DNA from 2 places in the Bradyrhizobium sp. Crot121 genome. Region 1 is predicted to be linked to the other one. Evidence: predicted binding sites of a transcription regulator. Region 1 holds the regulator's gene; the other holds the start of a gene.
The links. Region 1 encodes PhoB, which activates phosphate uptake and scavenging genes when phosphate is short. Its sites were predicted from a motif close to TGTCATNNANCTGTCAT; they were not measured.

Region 1 (7,212 bases):
AACCATGGCCGTGACCTTCATCATCGGCAATTCGTTCCGCATCTCCTCCTCGATCTTCGCGCCGGGCACGACGATCTCGGCGGCGATCGCCAGCGAATTCGCCGAGAGTGACGGATTGCACCAGTCGGGCCTGATCCTGCTCGGCCTCTTGCTGTTCGTGCTGACATTCATCGTTCTCGCTTGCGCGCGACTGATGCTGATGCGTCTGGAAAGGAAGGCGGGGAACTGACATGAACCCGATTTACAAAGCACGCCGCCGCAACGACATCATCATCCGCGGGCTTTGCATCGCCGCTGCCGCGTTCGGGGTGACCTGGCTGGCGCTGATCCTGTTCACGCTGTTCTACAACGGTCTCGCCGGCCTCAGCCTCGACGTCTTCACCAAGAACACGCCGCCGCCCGGCTCCACCGATGGCGGTCTGTTGAACGCGATCGTCGGCTCGGTGATCATGACCGTGATCGGTGTCGGCATCGGCGCGCCGCTCGGCCTGTTCGCGGGCACCTATCTGGCCGAATACGGCAAGCATGACCGGCTCACCTCGGTGATCCGCTTCATCAACGACATCCTCTTGAGCGCGCCGTCGATCATCATCGGCCTGTTCATCTATGGCGCGGTCGTCGTGCCGATGGGCGGCTTCTCCGCGCTGGCCGGCTGTCTGGCGCTGGCGGTGATCGTCATCCCGGTTGTGCTCCGCACTACCGAGGACATGCTGCTGCTCGTCCCCAACCCGCTGCGGGAGGCGGCCTCCGCGCTTGGCCTTCCGCGCTCGCTGGTGATCAAGCGGATTGCCTATCGCGCGGCGCGCTCCGGCCTGATCACGGGCGTGCTGCTGGCGACCGCCCGCGTCGCCGGTGAGACCGCGCCGCTGCTGTTCACCGCGCTGTCCAATCAGTTCTTCAGCCTGAACCTGACCAAGACGATGGCGAACCTGCCGGTGACCATCAACAACTTCGTGCAGAGCCCCTACGCCTATTGGAAGGAGCTCGCCTGGAGCGGGGCCTTGCTTATCACCTTGACCGTGCTCGCGCTCAACATCGGCGCGCGCATTCTCGGCGCCGAAAGGAGCGCAAAATGACCGATCTGTCCGTATCGACGACCAGCCCGAGCGCGGCCATTCCCCAGAAGTCGCTGCCGGAAGCGGCGCCAAAGGTGACTGCACGCAGCCTCAACTTCTATTACGGCGAGCACCATGCGTTGAAGAACATCAACCTGACGCTCGGCACCAACCGCGTCACCGCCTTTATCGGCCCGTCCGGCTGCGGCAAGTCGACCCTGCTCCGGATCTTCAACCGGATGTACGACCTGTATCCCGGCCAGCGCGCCACCGGCCAGTTGATGCTGGACCAGACCAACATCCTCGACCCCAAGCTCGACCTCAACCTGCTGCGGGCGCGGATCGGAATGGTGTTCCAGAAGCCGACGCCGTTCCCGATGACGATCTATGAGAACATCGCCTTCGGCATCCGCCTTTACGAGAAGATCTCGAAATCTGAAATGGACGGCCGCGTCGAGAAAGCGCTGCGCGGCGGCGCGCTGTGGAACGAGGTCAAGGACAAGCTCAACGCCTCCGGCCTGAGCCTCTCCGGCGGCCAGCAGCAGCGCCTCTGCATCGCCCGCACGGTTGCGGTGCGGCCCGAAGTTATCCTGTTCGACGAGCCCTGCTCGGCGCTCGATCCGATCTCGACCGCCAAGGTCGAGGAGCTGATCCAGGAATTGTCGGAGGACTACACGATCGCGATCGTCACGCATAACATGCAGCAGGCGGCGCGCGTCTCCGACAAGACCGCGTTCATGTATCTGGGCGAACTGATCGAGTTCGACGACACCAGCAAGATCTTCACCTCGCCGAGCGATCGACGCACCCAGGACTACATCACCGGCCGGTTTGGTTGAGGAGGGACATCATGGCTTCTGAACATACCGCCAAGGCATTCGACAGCGATCTTCAGGAACTGACCCGTCTGGTCGCAGAGATGGGCGGGCTGGTCGAACGGATGATCACCGAATCCGTCGATGCGCTGATCCGCCGCGACGTCGCGCTCGGCAAGCGTGTCGTCGCTTCCGACATCGAGATCGACAGCCTGCAGCGCGTGATCGAGGAGCGCGCCGTGCTGACGATCGCCCGCCGCCAGCCGATGGCTGTCGACCTGCGCGAGATCGTCGGCGCGATGCGGGTGGCGACCGACCTCGAGCGGATCGGCGACCTCGCCAAGAACATGGGCAAGCGCGTCGCCGCGCTGGAGAACGACTTCCAGCCGCTGAAGCTGATCCGCGGCCTGGAGCACATGACCGACCTCGTGCTGTCGCAGGTCAAGTCCGTGCTCGACGCCTATGCCGCGCACGATCTGCCGGCGGCGATGAACGTCTGGAAGAGCGACGAGGAGGTGGACGCGATCTGCACCTCGCTGTTCCGCGAGCTCCTCACCTACATGATGGAAGATCCGCGCAACATCTCGTTCTGCATCCACCTGATGTTCTGCGCCAAGAATATCGAGCGGATCGGCGACCACGCCACCAACATCGCGGAAACGGTCTTCTACATGATCGAGGGTCAGCAGATCACCGACAAGCGGCCGAAGGGGGATATGACGACGTTCGCCACGACCGTTCCGGGCAACTAGAGCAACATCCGGAAAGTCGACGCCGGCTTTCAGCCAAGATCCTGCTCAAACATCAAAGGAAGAGTGGGATGACGATTCAAGCAGAGAGTCATCCCGCTATAGGAGAAGCCAAGCCGATGAGCGCACGCATTCTGGTGGTCGAAGACGAAGAAGCGCTGACGACGCTGTTGCGCTACAATCTCGATGCAGAAGGCTATGATGTCGAAACGGTCGCCCGTGGAGACGATGCGGACACAAGGCTCAAGGAACGTATTCCCGACCTTGTCGTGCTCGACTGGATGCTGCCGGGACTCTCCGGCATCGAGCTGTGCCGCCGTCTGCGGGCGCGGCCGGAGACCAAGCAGCTCCCGATCATCATGCTGACCGCGCGCGGCGAGGAAAGCGAGCGCGTGAGGGGGCTGGCGACCGGTGCCGACGACTACATCGTCAAGCCGTTCTCGGTGCCTGAACTGCTCGCGCGGGTGAAGGGCCTGTTGCGCCGGGCAAGCCCGGAGCGGCTCGCCACCGTGCTCACCTATGGCGACATCGAACTCGACCGCGAGAAGCGCCGCGTCGCGCGCTCGGGCCGCCCGATCGATCTCGGCCCGACCGAATATCGCCTGCTGGAGTTCTTCCTGGAGCATCCCGGCCGCGTGTTCAGCCGCGAGCAGCTGCTCGACAGCGTTTGGGGCCGCGACATCTATATCGACGAGCGCACCGTCGACGTTCACATCGGCCGCCTGCGCAAATTGCTCAATCCCGGCCGCGAGCAGGACCCGATCCGTACCGTCCGCGGCGCGGGCTACGCGCTCGATGATCGCTTCGCGAAGGCCGAGCAGTCGTAAACCGGCGACCTCAATCCGTAGCCCGGGTGCAGCGAAGCGTAACCCCGGGGAAATTTGGACCCGCCGATACAGCGTTCCCGGGTTGCGCTGCGCTCCACCCAGGCTACGATCTGTCGTCGGCTTACTTGCCTTGTGACGGCTTGACCGTCGGACGGCGGCGGTCAGCCGCCGGCTGGTAGGCGATGCGGGAGTGGTGCGCGCAATAGGGCAGGCCGGGAAGCGCCTTGCCGCCGCAGAAGAAGAATTCCGGGCTCGAGGGATCGCCGACCGGCCAGTGGCAGGTGGCCTCGTTCAATTCGAGCAGCGACAGCCGCTGGCTCATCGGCACCACATTGTCGTAGGCGATAGGGTCCGCTTCCACCTCCACCTCGAAGGCGTGGGCGAGCGCGGTGTTGCCGCGGGAGACCGGACGCGCCACGCGCATCATCGGCTGTGCGGGACGCGCCTTGCGCTGCCGCGGCGCGGCTGCAGCAGGACTCTTGGCGCGGCCCGAGAGGCCGAGCCGGTGCACCTTGCCGATCACCGCATTGCGGGTCACGTTGCCCAGTTCCGCAGCGATCTGGCTGGCCGAGAGGCCACCTTCCCAGAGCTTTTTCAACTGCTCGACGCGTTCGTCGGACCAGGTCAATACCGTCATCGCATCTTTCCCTTCGCGTTGCGCCGGCCGATCCTGGGACAGCGCTGCGATGCCTAATCTCAAAAATCCCTGCGGGCAGAATCCCTTAAGGCTCGCCGGGCACGAAAACCGCACCCGAACGTGTACGCCGCACACAAAGGACTCTAAGGGATCAAAACTGCCGCACGAGATGTCGTACCCGACAGGCTAGACGCTACAATATGGCGTGACTCTGGCGCAAGAGTCCGCGCCTATGCGTCCACATGTTCCGACATTTAGGGATTGCAATCGGGCTTTTCCACCACACCGGAAAACTGCGGATTACCGGCACTTTGCAGCGCAGCCTGGCGGCTTCGTGGCGATTGACAGCACCCGCCGCGCGCATAGAATGCCTTCACGTGCCGCCCTGCAAAGGCGGCACGTTTTGTTTTCGCTGGATGAGCTCCAGCCGCGTGTCTGCATCGCTGCACGCCGCCGGGGCTTGTCTGAAAGGCTTGTCTGAACCCTTCAGTGATCGCCATGACCGACCGCGCCACGTCGCATCTGCTTCCCGTTTTTGCCAGGGCCGATCTCGGCTTCGAACGCGGCGAAGGCTGTTGGCTGATCTCGACCAAAGGCGAGCGTTATCTCGACTTCACCTCCGGCGTCGCGGTGAACGCGCTCGGCCATGCCCATCCGCATCTGGTGAAGGCGCTGCAGGAACAGGCGACGAAGCTCTGGCACATGTCGAACCTGTTCAAGAGCCCGGACGGCGAGAAGCTTGCCGCGCGGCTGTGCGAGCAGAGTTTTGCGGACTTGGTGTTCTTCTGCAATTCCGGCGCGGAAGCGATGGAGGGCGTGATCAAGGTCGTGCGTCACTATCACTTCTCGAAGGGGCATCCGGAGCGCTACCGCATCATCACCTTCGAAGGCGCCTTCCATGGCCGCACGCTCGCGACACTCGCCGCGACCGGCGCCGCTAAATATCTCGAGGGCTTCGGCGCGCCGATGGACGGCTTTGATCAGGTGCCGCATGGCGATATCGAAGCGGTGAAACGCGCGATCGGTCCAGAGACCGCAGGCATCCTGATCGAGCCGGTGCAGGGCGAAGGCGGCGTGCGCTCCGCGCCGCCGGCCTTCTTCAAGGCGCTGCGCCAGCTCTGCGACGAGCATGGCCTATTGCTCGCGTTCGACGAGGTGCAGACCGGCATGGGCCGCACCGGCGATCTCTTCGCCTACAAGCGCATCGGGGTCACCCCTGACGTGATGTCGCTGGCCAAGGCGCTCGGCGGCGGCTTTCCGATCGGCGCCTTCCTTGCGACCGCGGAAGCTGCGTCCGGCATGACGCCGGGTTCGCATGGCTCGACCTTCGGCGGCAATCCGCTCGCGGTCGCGGCCGCCGGCGCCGTGCTCGATGTGATGCTGAAGCCCGGCTTCTTCGATCACGTGCAGAAGATGTCGCTCCTGCTCAAGCAGAAGCTCGCCTCCGCGGTTGACCGCTATCCGTCCATTCTCGCCGACGTGCGCGGCGAGGGGCTTCTGATCGGCGTCAAGGCCGTGGTGCCCTCGGGCGACCTCGTCAACGCCCTGCGCGAGCAGAAGCTGCTCACAGTCGGCGCCGGCGATAATGTGGTGCGATTCCTCGCGCCGCTGATCGTCAGCGAGGCCGAGATCGAGCACGCCATCGGTTGTCTGGAGCGCGCCTGCACCGCGCTCTCAAGCGGACCGTCGAAGAAGGCAGCGGGATGATGAGCAAGGCGCCCCGTCACTTCCTCGACATCAACGAAATGTCGCTCAACGAGCTGCGCGCCATGCTGGCCGCCGGCGCCGCCATGAAGGCGAGACTGAAGGCGCATGAGCGGGCCACGAAGCCGCTCGAAGGCAAGACGCTGGCGATGATCTTCGAGCGTCCTTCGACCCGCACGCGAGTGTCGTTCGACGTCGGCATGCGCCAGCTTGGCGGTGAATCGATCATGCTCACCGGCGCCGAGATGCAGCTCGGCCGTGGCGAGACCATCGCCGACACTGCGCGCGTGCTGTCGCGCTATGTCGATGCGATCATGATCCGCATCCTCAACCACGATGCGCTCTTGGAGCTCGCCGCGCATGCCACCGTCCCCGTGATCAACGGGCTGACGCGCCGCTCGCATCCCTGCCAGGTGATGGCCGACCTGATGACGTTCGAGGAGCGTCGCGGTTCGATCGAGGGCAAGACCGTGGCGTGGACCGGTGACGACAACAACGTGCTGGCGTCATGGGCGCATGCCGCCGAGCGTTTCAAGTTCGCCCTCAATATCGCGACGCCGCCGCAGCTCGCGCCGAACAAGGCGATGCGCGACTGGATCAAGGCGACCCAGGCGCCGATCGTGCTCGGCAACGACCCAGAGGAGGCCGTGCGCGGCGCCGACTGCGTCGTCACCGACACCTGGGTGTCGATGGGCGACAAGGACGGCGAGCACCGGCACAATCTGCTCCGACCCTATCAGGTCAATGCCAAGCTGATGTCGCTGGCGAAGCCCGATGCTTTGTTCATGCATTGCCTGCCGGCGCATCGCGGCGAGGAAGTCACCGACGAGGTGATCGACGGTCCGCAATCGGTGGTGTTCGACGAGGCCGAGAACCGCCTGCATGCGCAAAAGGGCATTCTGGCCTGGTGTTTTGACGCGGTCGCGTAAGCGCGCCGCCAAGATAGCTGTCGTCCCGGCCAAGCGAAGCGCGAGCCGGGATCCATAACCACCGATGTGAGTTGTTGCATCAAGCTGCGGCCCCAGCTTTTCACAATGCTCACATCGGTGGTTATGGATCCCTGCTTTCGCAGGGATGACGGCTAACAACGATAGATGTGAACCCCTTTCGTTTCGCCTCTCAAGACCCCAGATAGAGCGCCATGGTTTCACAATCCCCCGACATCAAGATCACGGAAACACCGACCCGGGCGCCATCGGCCGTGCCGGTCGACGACGCGGTGCTGCCATTCGAGGTCGATGCACTCGATCTGCGTGGGCGGCTGACGCGGCTCGGTCCCGCCCTCGACGACATCCTGCACAAGCATGATTATCCGCCTGCGGTCGGCAAATTGCTCGGCGAGGCGATCGTGCTGACGACGCTGCTCGGTTCATCCCTGAAGTTCGACGGCCGTTTCATCCTGCAGACCCGGACCGACGGCCCGGT
Region 2 (7,212 bases), on a different contig from region 1:
GATCACCTTGCCCTGGTGGCGGATGTCGATCCGCCCGGCATCGCAGCGATAGTTGCCGAAGATCATCTTCAGGATCGACGACTTGCCGGCCCCTGACGGCCCGGACAGCACGACGCATTCGCCCGGTTCGACATGGAACGAGACGTTGCTCACGACAGGCAGTTCGACCCCGCCCTGCAGATGCATGGTGAAGGTCTTTGCCGCGTTGGAGATTTCGATCGTCGCAGTCATCGGTGCCCTCATGGCGGCAGGATCGAGGAAACGAGCAGCTGGGTATAGGGCTCGCGCGGGTCGTCGAGCACCTGGTCGGTCAGACCGGTCTCGACGACGCGGCCGCCCTTCATCACCATCACCCGGTGTGACAAGAGGCGCGCCACCGCGAGGTCGTGGGTGACGACGATGGCGGCGAGGTTGAGCTCGCTGACGAGATTGCGCATGAGGTCGAGCAGGCGGGCCTGCACGGAGACGTCGAGCCCACCGGTCGGCTCGTCCATGAACACCAGCCGCGGCGCAGTGACGAGGTTGCGCGCGATCTGCAGGCGCTGCCGCATACCGCCCGAATAGGTCTTCGGCGCATCGTCGATGCGGCCGACGTCGATCTCGACGCGCTCGAGCCATGTCGTTGCGGTGTCGCGGATGCGGCCATAGTGATTCCAGCCGATCGCCATCAGCCGCTCGCCGACATTGGCGCCGGCGGAGACCGCCATGCGCAGGCCCTGTGCGGGATCCTGGTGCACATAGCCCCAATCGGTGCGGAACAGGAAGCGCCGCTCGGCTTCGCCGAGCGAAGCAAGATCACGCAGCACGCCATCGCGCATGCGATAGGACACGCTGCCCGCGCTCGGCGCAAGCTGCGCCGACAATAGTTGCAGCAAGGTCGACTTGCCCGAGCCGGACTCGCCGACGATCGCCAGCACCTCGCCGGGATGGAGCGAGAACGACACGTCGCGGCAGGCGGCCAGCCGGCCGTAATTCTTCGACAGGCCGTCCGCAATCAAGAGCGGCTGATCGTCGTCGGGCGTGGTCACCGGCTCAGACATGCGCCCTCTCCTTGTGCGGCGCTGCGCTCTGGTGGCCGCGATGGCCTTCGGCCTGGCGCTGCTCGCAATAGTCGGTGTCGGAGCAGACGAACATCCGCCCGCCCTTGTCGTCGGTTACGATCTCGTCGAGATAGGAATTCTCCGCGCCGCAGAGCGCGCACGGCGCGTCGAAGCGGTAGGGCTTGAACGGATGGTCCTCGAAATCGAGCGAGACCACGGTCGTGTAGGGCGGGATCGCATAGATGCGCTTCTCGCGGCCGGCGCCGAACAATTGCAGCGCCGCGCAATTGTCCATCTTCGGATTGTCGAATTTCGGCGTCGGCGACGGGTCCATCACATAGCGCGCGTTCACCTTCACCGGATAGGCATAGGCCGTGGCGATATGGCCGAAGCGCGCGATGTCCTCGTACAGCTTGACATGCATCAAGCCGTATTCGGCGAGTGCATGCATGCGCCGCGTCTCGGTCTCGCGGGGCTCGAGAAAGCGCAGCGGCTCTGGGATCGGCACCTGATAGACCAGCACCTGCCCCTCATGCAGCGACGCCTCTGGGATGCGGTGGCGAGTCTGGATTACGGTAGCTTCCGTGGTCGACGTCGTGGTCGCGACGCCCGCGGTCTTGCCGAAGAATTTGCGGATCGAGATCGCATTCGTCGTATCGTCCGAGCCCTGGTCGATCACCTTCAAGACGTCATCGGGGCCGAGGATCGCGGCGGTGACCTGCACGCCGCCGGTGCCCCAGCCATAGGGCATCGGCATCTCGCGGCTCGCGAACGGCACCTGGTAGCCGGGGATCGCGATCGCCTTCAGGATCGCGCGGCGGATCATCCGCTTGGTCTGCTCGTCGAGATAGGCGAAATTATAGGACGGCGCGTTCATTCGGCGGCCTCCTGCAGCGGCTCCGATGCGTTGGCCTCAGTGAATTCTGTGCGCAGCCTGCGCAGCAGGCCGAGCTCGGACTGGAAGTCGACATAATGCGGCAGCTTGAGATGCTCGACGAAGCCGGTCGCCTGCACATTGTCGGAATGCGACATCACGAATTCCTCGTCCTGCGCCGGCGCCCTCACCTCCTCGCCGAGCTCGCGCGCGCGCAGTGCACGATCGACCAGCGCCATCGACATGGTCTTGCGCTCGCTCTGGCCGAAGGCGAGCCCGTAGCCGCGGGTGAAGCACGGCGCTTCCGTCGCCGAGCCCTTGAACTGATTGACCATCTGGCACTCGGTGAGTTCGATTCTCCCGAGCGGAACGGCAAAACCCGCATCCTCGGCGAAGAATTCGACATCAACCTCGCCGAAGCGGATCTCGCCGGCGAAGGGGTGGTTGCGGCCGTAGCCGCGCTGGGTGGAGTAGCCGAGCGCGAGCAGGAAACCTTCGTCGGCGCGCGCGAGATTCTGCAGCCGCAGATCGCGGTCGGCGGGGAAGCTGAGCGGCTCGCGTGTGAGATCGCCGATCGGCGCGTCCGCTTCTGCTTGCGGCGACGCTTCGATCAGACCATCGTGAGCGAGGATGTCGGTGACGCGCGGCGTCTCGGCGGACGATGTTTCGCCGGTCGCAGGCGCCTCCGGCACAAAACCCTCGGCAAGCTGCGGGTCGAGCAGGCGATGGGTATAGTCGAAGGTGGGGCCGAGGATCTGGCCGCCGGGAATGTCCTTGAAGGTCGCGGAGATGCGGCGGCGGATCTGCATGTTGCCGGTATCGACCGGCTCGGTGGCGCCGAAGCGCGGCAGCGTGGCGCGGAAGGCGCGAACCAGGAAGATCGCCTCGATCAGGTCGCCGCGCGCCTGCTTGATCGCGAGCGCGGCCAGCTCGCGGTCATAGAGCGAGCCTTCCGCCATGACGCGATCGACGCCGAGCGCAAGCTGTTCGGAGATCTGCGCAAGCGTAAGCTCCGGCACCTCCCGGTCGCCGCGCCGTTCATGCGCGAGCAGGCGATGGGCGTTCTCGATGGCGCGTTCGCCGCCCTTGACCGCAACGTACATCGTCAGTCCTTCCCATGAGCGAGCCGCGTGGTGCGCGGGATCGCAACAATCTCATCACCCGCGACCAGCACGACGTCGATGCCGCGCGGGAACAGCGTGGCGTTGACGGCGAGTTGATCGAACAGATCGTGCGGCTCAATGGTCGCTGTCAGCACGGTGGAGCCGTCGATGCCCGGGCCGCGCAGTTCGTAGGCCGCGCCGTGCGACAGGCTGCCAATCTGCAGGATCAGCGTGGTCGAACGATCGGGATATTCGCCGCTGCCGAGCGCGAAACGATCGAGCGCGGGGAGATTCTCGGGATCGCCGATCAGCGCAAAGCTTGCAATCGCGGGATCGCCGGTGATGGGCGCCCCGGTGTGGAACTTGAGCCATTTGGCGACTTCGGGGGTCGACATCGCGCCGTCGAGCCAGATCGGCGTATCGTGATCGAACAGCGTCAGCGCGATCGCGGCCGCGCCGTGCATCACGCCATCAGGCGCGCCGGCCGACGCCGCGATTCGCTCGACCTTCCCCGGACGCGCCATCGCGTTCATTACGGAACGGAATGTCGCCTGCGCCGACAAGACCTTGTCGGCGAAGCCCGGCGGCAGTTCGGCAATCGCCGTCATGTCTTCAGCCCTCACCGCGCACCATCGTATAGAAATCAACCCGCGTCGCCGCCGTCTCCGCGGCCACCCGGTCTCGCTTGGCGATCATGGCCGTGCGCAGCGGCGCGATCACCTCCTGCTCAACCGCATCGGCAAAATCGTCCGATTGCGCCATGGCGTCGCACAACGCGATCAGCCGCGCCTTCTCATGGTCGCGTCCGAGCGTGTAGCCGAAACCGACCTGGCCGGTCGAAAGCAGCACCGCCGCGCGCGAGACGGTCGCCTCGCCAATATTGAAGGGCGCGCCATCACCGCCGACCCGGCCGCGCACCATGACGAGGCCGTTTTCCGGCTCGCGCAGGGTCTTGTGAGCGGGCAGCGCCATCTCGCTGAGCCGGGCCGAAATGTCGGCAGCGTCCGACTGCGCGAGCACCGCCATTCCCGCCCGGCGCTGCGCCCGCCTGCTGTCTTGCTCGGTCTTCGTCATCTCGCGGAACCTTGCCTGACTGAAGTTGTCTATGATACTAGACAACTTGATAAGCAAACGCCATGACTGTTTCATGACAGAGGCATGATTTTCGACAGGACTGGGTTTCCGATATGAGTGTGCAGGACACCGCCTCATCGGGCGTCGCGCTGTGGCGCCTGGTCGCCGACGGCATCGAGCGCGGCATCGCCGAGGGCCGCTTTGCCGCCGGCGAGAAGCTGCCGGGCGAGATGGAGATCGCGGAGACCTACCGCGTGAACCGGCACACGGTGCGGCGCGCCCTGGCGGCGCTCGCCGAGCGCGGACTGGTGCGTGCCGAACGCGGCAGCGGCACTTATGTCGAGGTGCAGAAAATCGCCTATCCGCTGCGCTCGCGCACGCGGTTCTCGGAGATCGTCGGCGCCGGCGGCCGCGAGCCACGCGGGCAATTGATCGATGCCTCGGAAGACGTGGCGAGCCGGGAATTGGCGCGGGAACTCGGACTGAAGGTCGGCGCGCCACTGGTCCGGATCGAGTCGCTGCGGTTCGCCGACCGCGCGCCGATCTGCGTCTCCACCTCCTGGCTTTCGGCCGAGCGCTTTCCGGGCGCGGGAGAGGTGTTCGCCAGCGTCCGCTCGATGACGAAACTGCTCGAACATTTCGGCATCCGCGACTATCGCCGCACCTCGACGCGGATCACCGCCGGCATCGTCGACGCTACCGACGCCGCGCGGCTCGACCTGGCGCTCGGCCGCCCGATCCTGGTGGTCGACTCGACCGACGTCGATCTGGACGACAAGCCGCTGGTGACAAAGCGCTCGCGTTTTGCGGCGGAGCGCGTGGAGTTCTTGGTGGAGAACGGGTAATCCAGTTCTTCCCTCTCCCCGCTCTTCGCGGGGGCGAGACGAGCAAAGCTCACTCTGCGAGGGTTAGGGTGAGGGGCTGCTTCTGCAAATTCGATAGGCGAGAGTGCGCGGAGGGGCCCCTCACCCGGCGCTTCGCGCCGACCTCTTCCCGCAAGAGCGGGGCGAGGTGACTCCTACGCCAGCGTGCGCTGGCCGATGATGGCGAAGCGGAGTTTTGTCGAAATCCAGTCGATCACGGCGACCGCGATCAGGATCATCAGTATCAGGAACGATACCTTCTGCCATTCCAGCACGCGGATCTGCTCGGCGAGCTGCAGCCCGATGCCGCCGGCACCGACGATGCCGATGATCGTGGCCGAACGCGTGTTCGATTCGATGAAATAGAGCACCTGACCCGCGATCACGGGCAGGACCTGCGGGATCAGGCCGAAGCGGATCTCGTGCAGGACGCCGCCGCCGGAAGCTCTGATGCCCTCGACCTGCTTCTTGTCGGCGCCTTCAATGGCCTCGGAGAACAATTTGCCGAAGGCGCCGAAATCCGACACCGCGATGGCGAGCACGCCGGCGAACGGGCCGAGACCGACGACATTGATCCACACCAAGGCCCAGATCAGCGTGTCGACGCCGCGGATCGTATCCAGGAAACGTCGCACCGGGAAACGGAAGATGGCGGAGGGCACGATGTTGCGCGCGGCGAGCAGGCTGACCGGCAGCGCCATGAACGCGGCCAGCGTCGTGCCGAGCAGCGCGATCGACAGCGTCTCGCCGAGCGCGGAGAGATAGGTCGGCAGCGACGAGCCGGGATCGGGCGGGATCATCATCAGCGTGATCCAGCCGAGCTCACGCAGCCCGCTCACCAGCTTGGTCGGCGAGAAGTCCAGATCGAACAGGCCGAAGGCGAAGACCGCTGATGCCGCCAGCAGCATCAAGGGCGTGGCGAGGCGCGCCGAGGCCGGGCGGTCGAAAACGTCAGGGTATTTCGTCCGCAGCGCCTGCGAATCCGGCTTTGGCAACTGGCTCATGCCCGCCCCTCCTTGCCGAACAGTTTTGCGCGCAGCCAGCCGGTGGTGATGTCGATCACGAACACGGTCAGGACGATGGTGACCAGGATGGCGCTGACGTCGGAATAATAGAATTTGCGAATCGCGACCACGAGCTCCTGCCCGATGCCGCCGGCGCCGACAAAGCCCATCACGGACGCTTCGCGCACATTGATCTCGAAGCGCAGCAGCGCGTAGCTGGCATAGCCCGCCGAGACCTGCGGCAGCACGGCGAACCGCATGCAGGACAGCCAGCTCGCGCCGGTCGAGCGGATGCCCTCCACCGGCTTCATGTCGGCATTCTCGACGATCTCGGAGAACAATTTGCCGAGCGCGCCGGTGGAGTGCACGGCGATCGCCAGCACGCCCGCCATCGGCCCGAGCCCGAACGCGATCACGAACACCAGCGCGAACACGATGGCGGGCACGGTGCGCGCAAATTCGAGCAGGCGGCGGACAACAAAGCGCAGCCAGGGCCCGGGCGAGGTGTTCTGTGCGGCGAAAAAGTTCAGCGCAAAGGCAAAGACGGCGCCGGTCAGCGTGCCGACATAGCTGATCAAGATGGTCTCGGCGAGCAGCTTCAGCCAATTCTTCCAGCCCCAGAACCATTCGCCGAAATCGGTCCAGACCCGCTGGCCGTTATCGAGCGTGAGGATGCGGTCGAAATAGGAGACGAAGTTGCCGAAATAGGTGAAGAGCGTGCGCAGGTTCACCTCGGCGCCGATGCCGGCAACGGTCAGCGCCGCGATGAACACCGCCGCCGCCAAGGCCATCTTCAACCGCTTGCGCGCGACTGCCTTGCGATAGGCATCGTTCAGCGCGGCGAGCTGCTGGGCGGGAAGGATGGATACGGCGGTGGCCATCTGCTCTGCTTGGGATCTGCTGCTTGTCCTCAACGGAACAGGCCGGGTCGCGATCGATCCGGCCTGCGTATTCGCGTCGATCGATCAGGAGGCCTTCTTCTTGCGCAGGGCGTCGACGAACTTGATCAGCTCGATCGTGCCGTCCCAATCCTTGGTGGTCGCGGGATGGAAGCCCTTCTTCTGGCCGTCGGAGAGCTTGTCGAACGCCGCCTTGTCCTTCGTCGGCACCTCGAAGAAGGCCTTGGCGATCGCGGCCTTGAGATCGTCGGGAAGGTCGGAGTTGTAGGCATAGGGTCCGTTGATGATCTCGGCCGACTTATGGACGATGCGGAAATCATCCTTCTTCATCGGCGAGCCGTCGGCGTTCTTCAGC

Region 2: the regulator PhoB is predicted to act here: its motif matches at 4,154-4,170, upstream of phnF (phosphonate metabolism transcriptional regulator PhnF).

Annotation. Positions count from the first base shown of each region.
Region 1 covers NZ_JCAMOR010000006.1:50,784-57,995, reverse strand. The annotation lists gene pstC (phosphate ABC transporter permease subunit PstC) at 1-229, shown strand, start outside; gene pstA (phosphate ABC transporter permease PstA) at 231-1,076, shown strand; gene pstB (phosphate ABC transporter ATP-binding protein PstB) at 1,073-1,894, shown strand; gene phoU (phosphate signaling complex protein PhoU) at 1,906-2,622, shown strand; gene phoB (phosphate regulon transcriptional regulator PhoB) at 2,739-3,446, shown strand; gene AC5ZGW_RS08555 (GcrA family cell cycle regulator) at 3,568-4,083, opposite strand; gene AC5ZGW_RS08550 (aspartate aminotransferase family protein) at 4,582-5,790, shown strand; gene argF (ornithine carbamoyltransferase) at 5,790-6,716, shown strand; gene AC5ZGW_RS08540 (Hsp33 family molecular chaperone) at 6,929-7,212, shown strand, end outside.
Region 2 covers NZ_JCAMOR010000005.1:142,652-149,863, forward strand. The annotation lists gene phnL (phosphonate C-P lyase system protein PhnL) at 1-231, opposite strand, end outside; gene phnK (phosphonate C-P lyase system protein PhnK) at 240-1,040, opposite strand; gene AC5ZGW_RS07870 (alpha-D-ribose 1-methylphosphonate 5-phosphate C-P-lyase PhnJ) at 1,033-1,917, opposite strand; gene AC5ZGW_RS07875 (carbon-phosphorus lyase complex subunit) at 1,914-3,017, opposite strand; gene phnH (phosphonate C-P lyase system protein PhnH) at 3,020-3,625, opposite strand; gene phnG (phosphonate C-P lyase system protein PhnG) at 3,630-4,091, opposite strand; gene phnF (phosphonate metabolism transcriptional regulator PhnF) at 4,205-4,936, shown strand; gene phnE (phosphonate ABC transporter, permease protein PhnE) at 5,110-5,958, opposite strand; gene phnE (phosphonate ABC transporter, permease protein PhnE) at 5,955-6,839, opposite strand; gene phnD (phosphonate ABC transporter substrate-binding protein) at 6,924-7,212, opposite strand, start outside.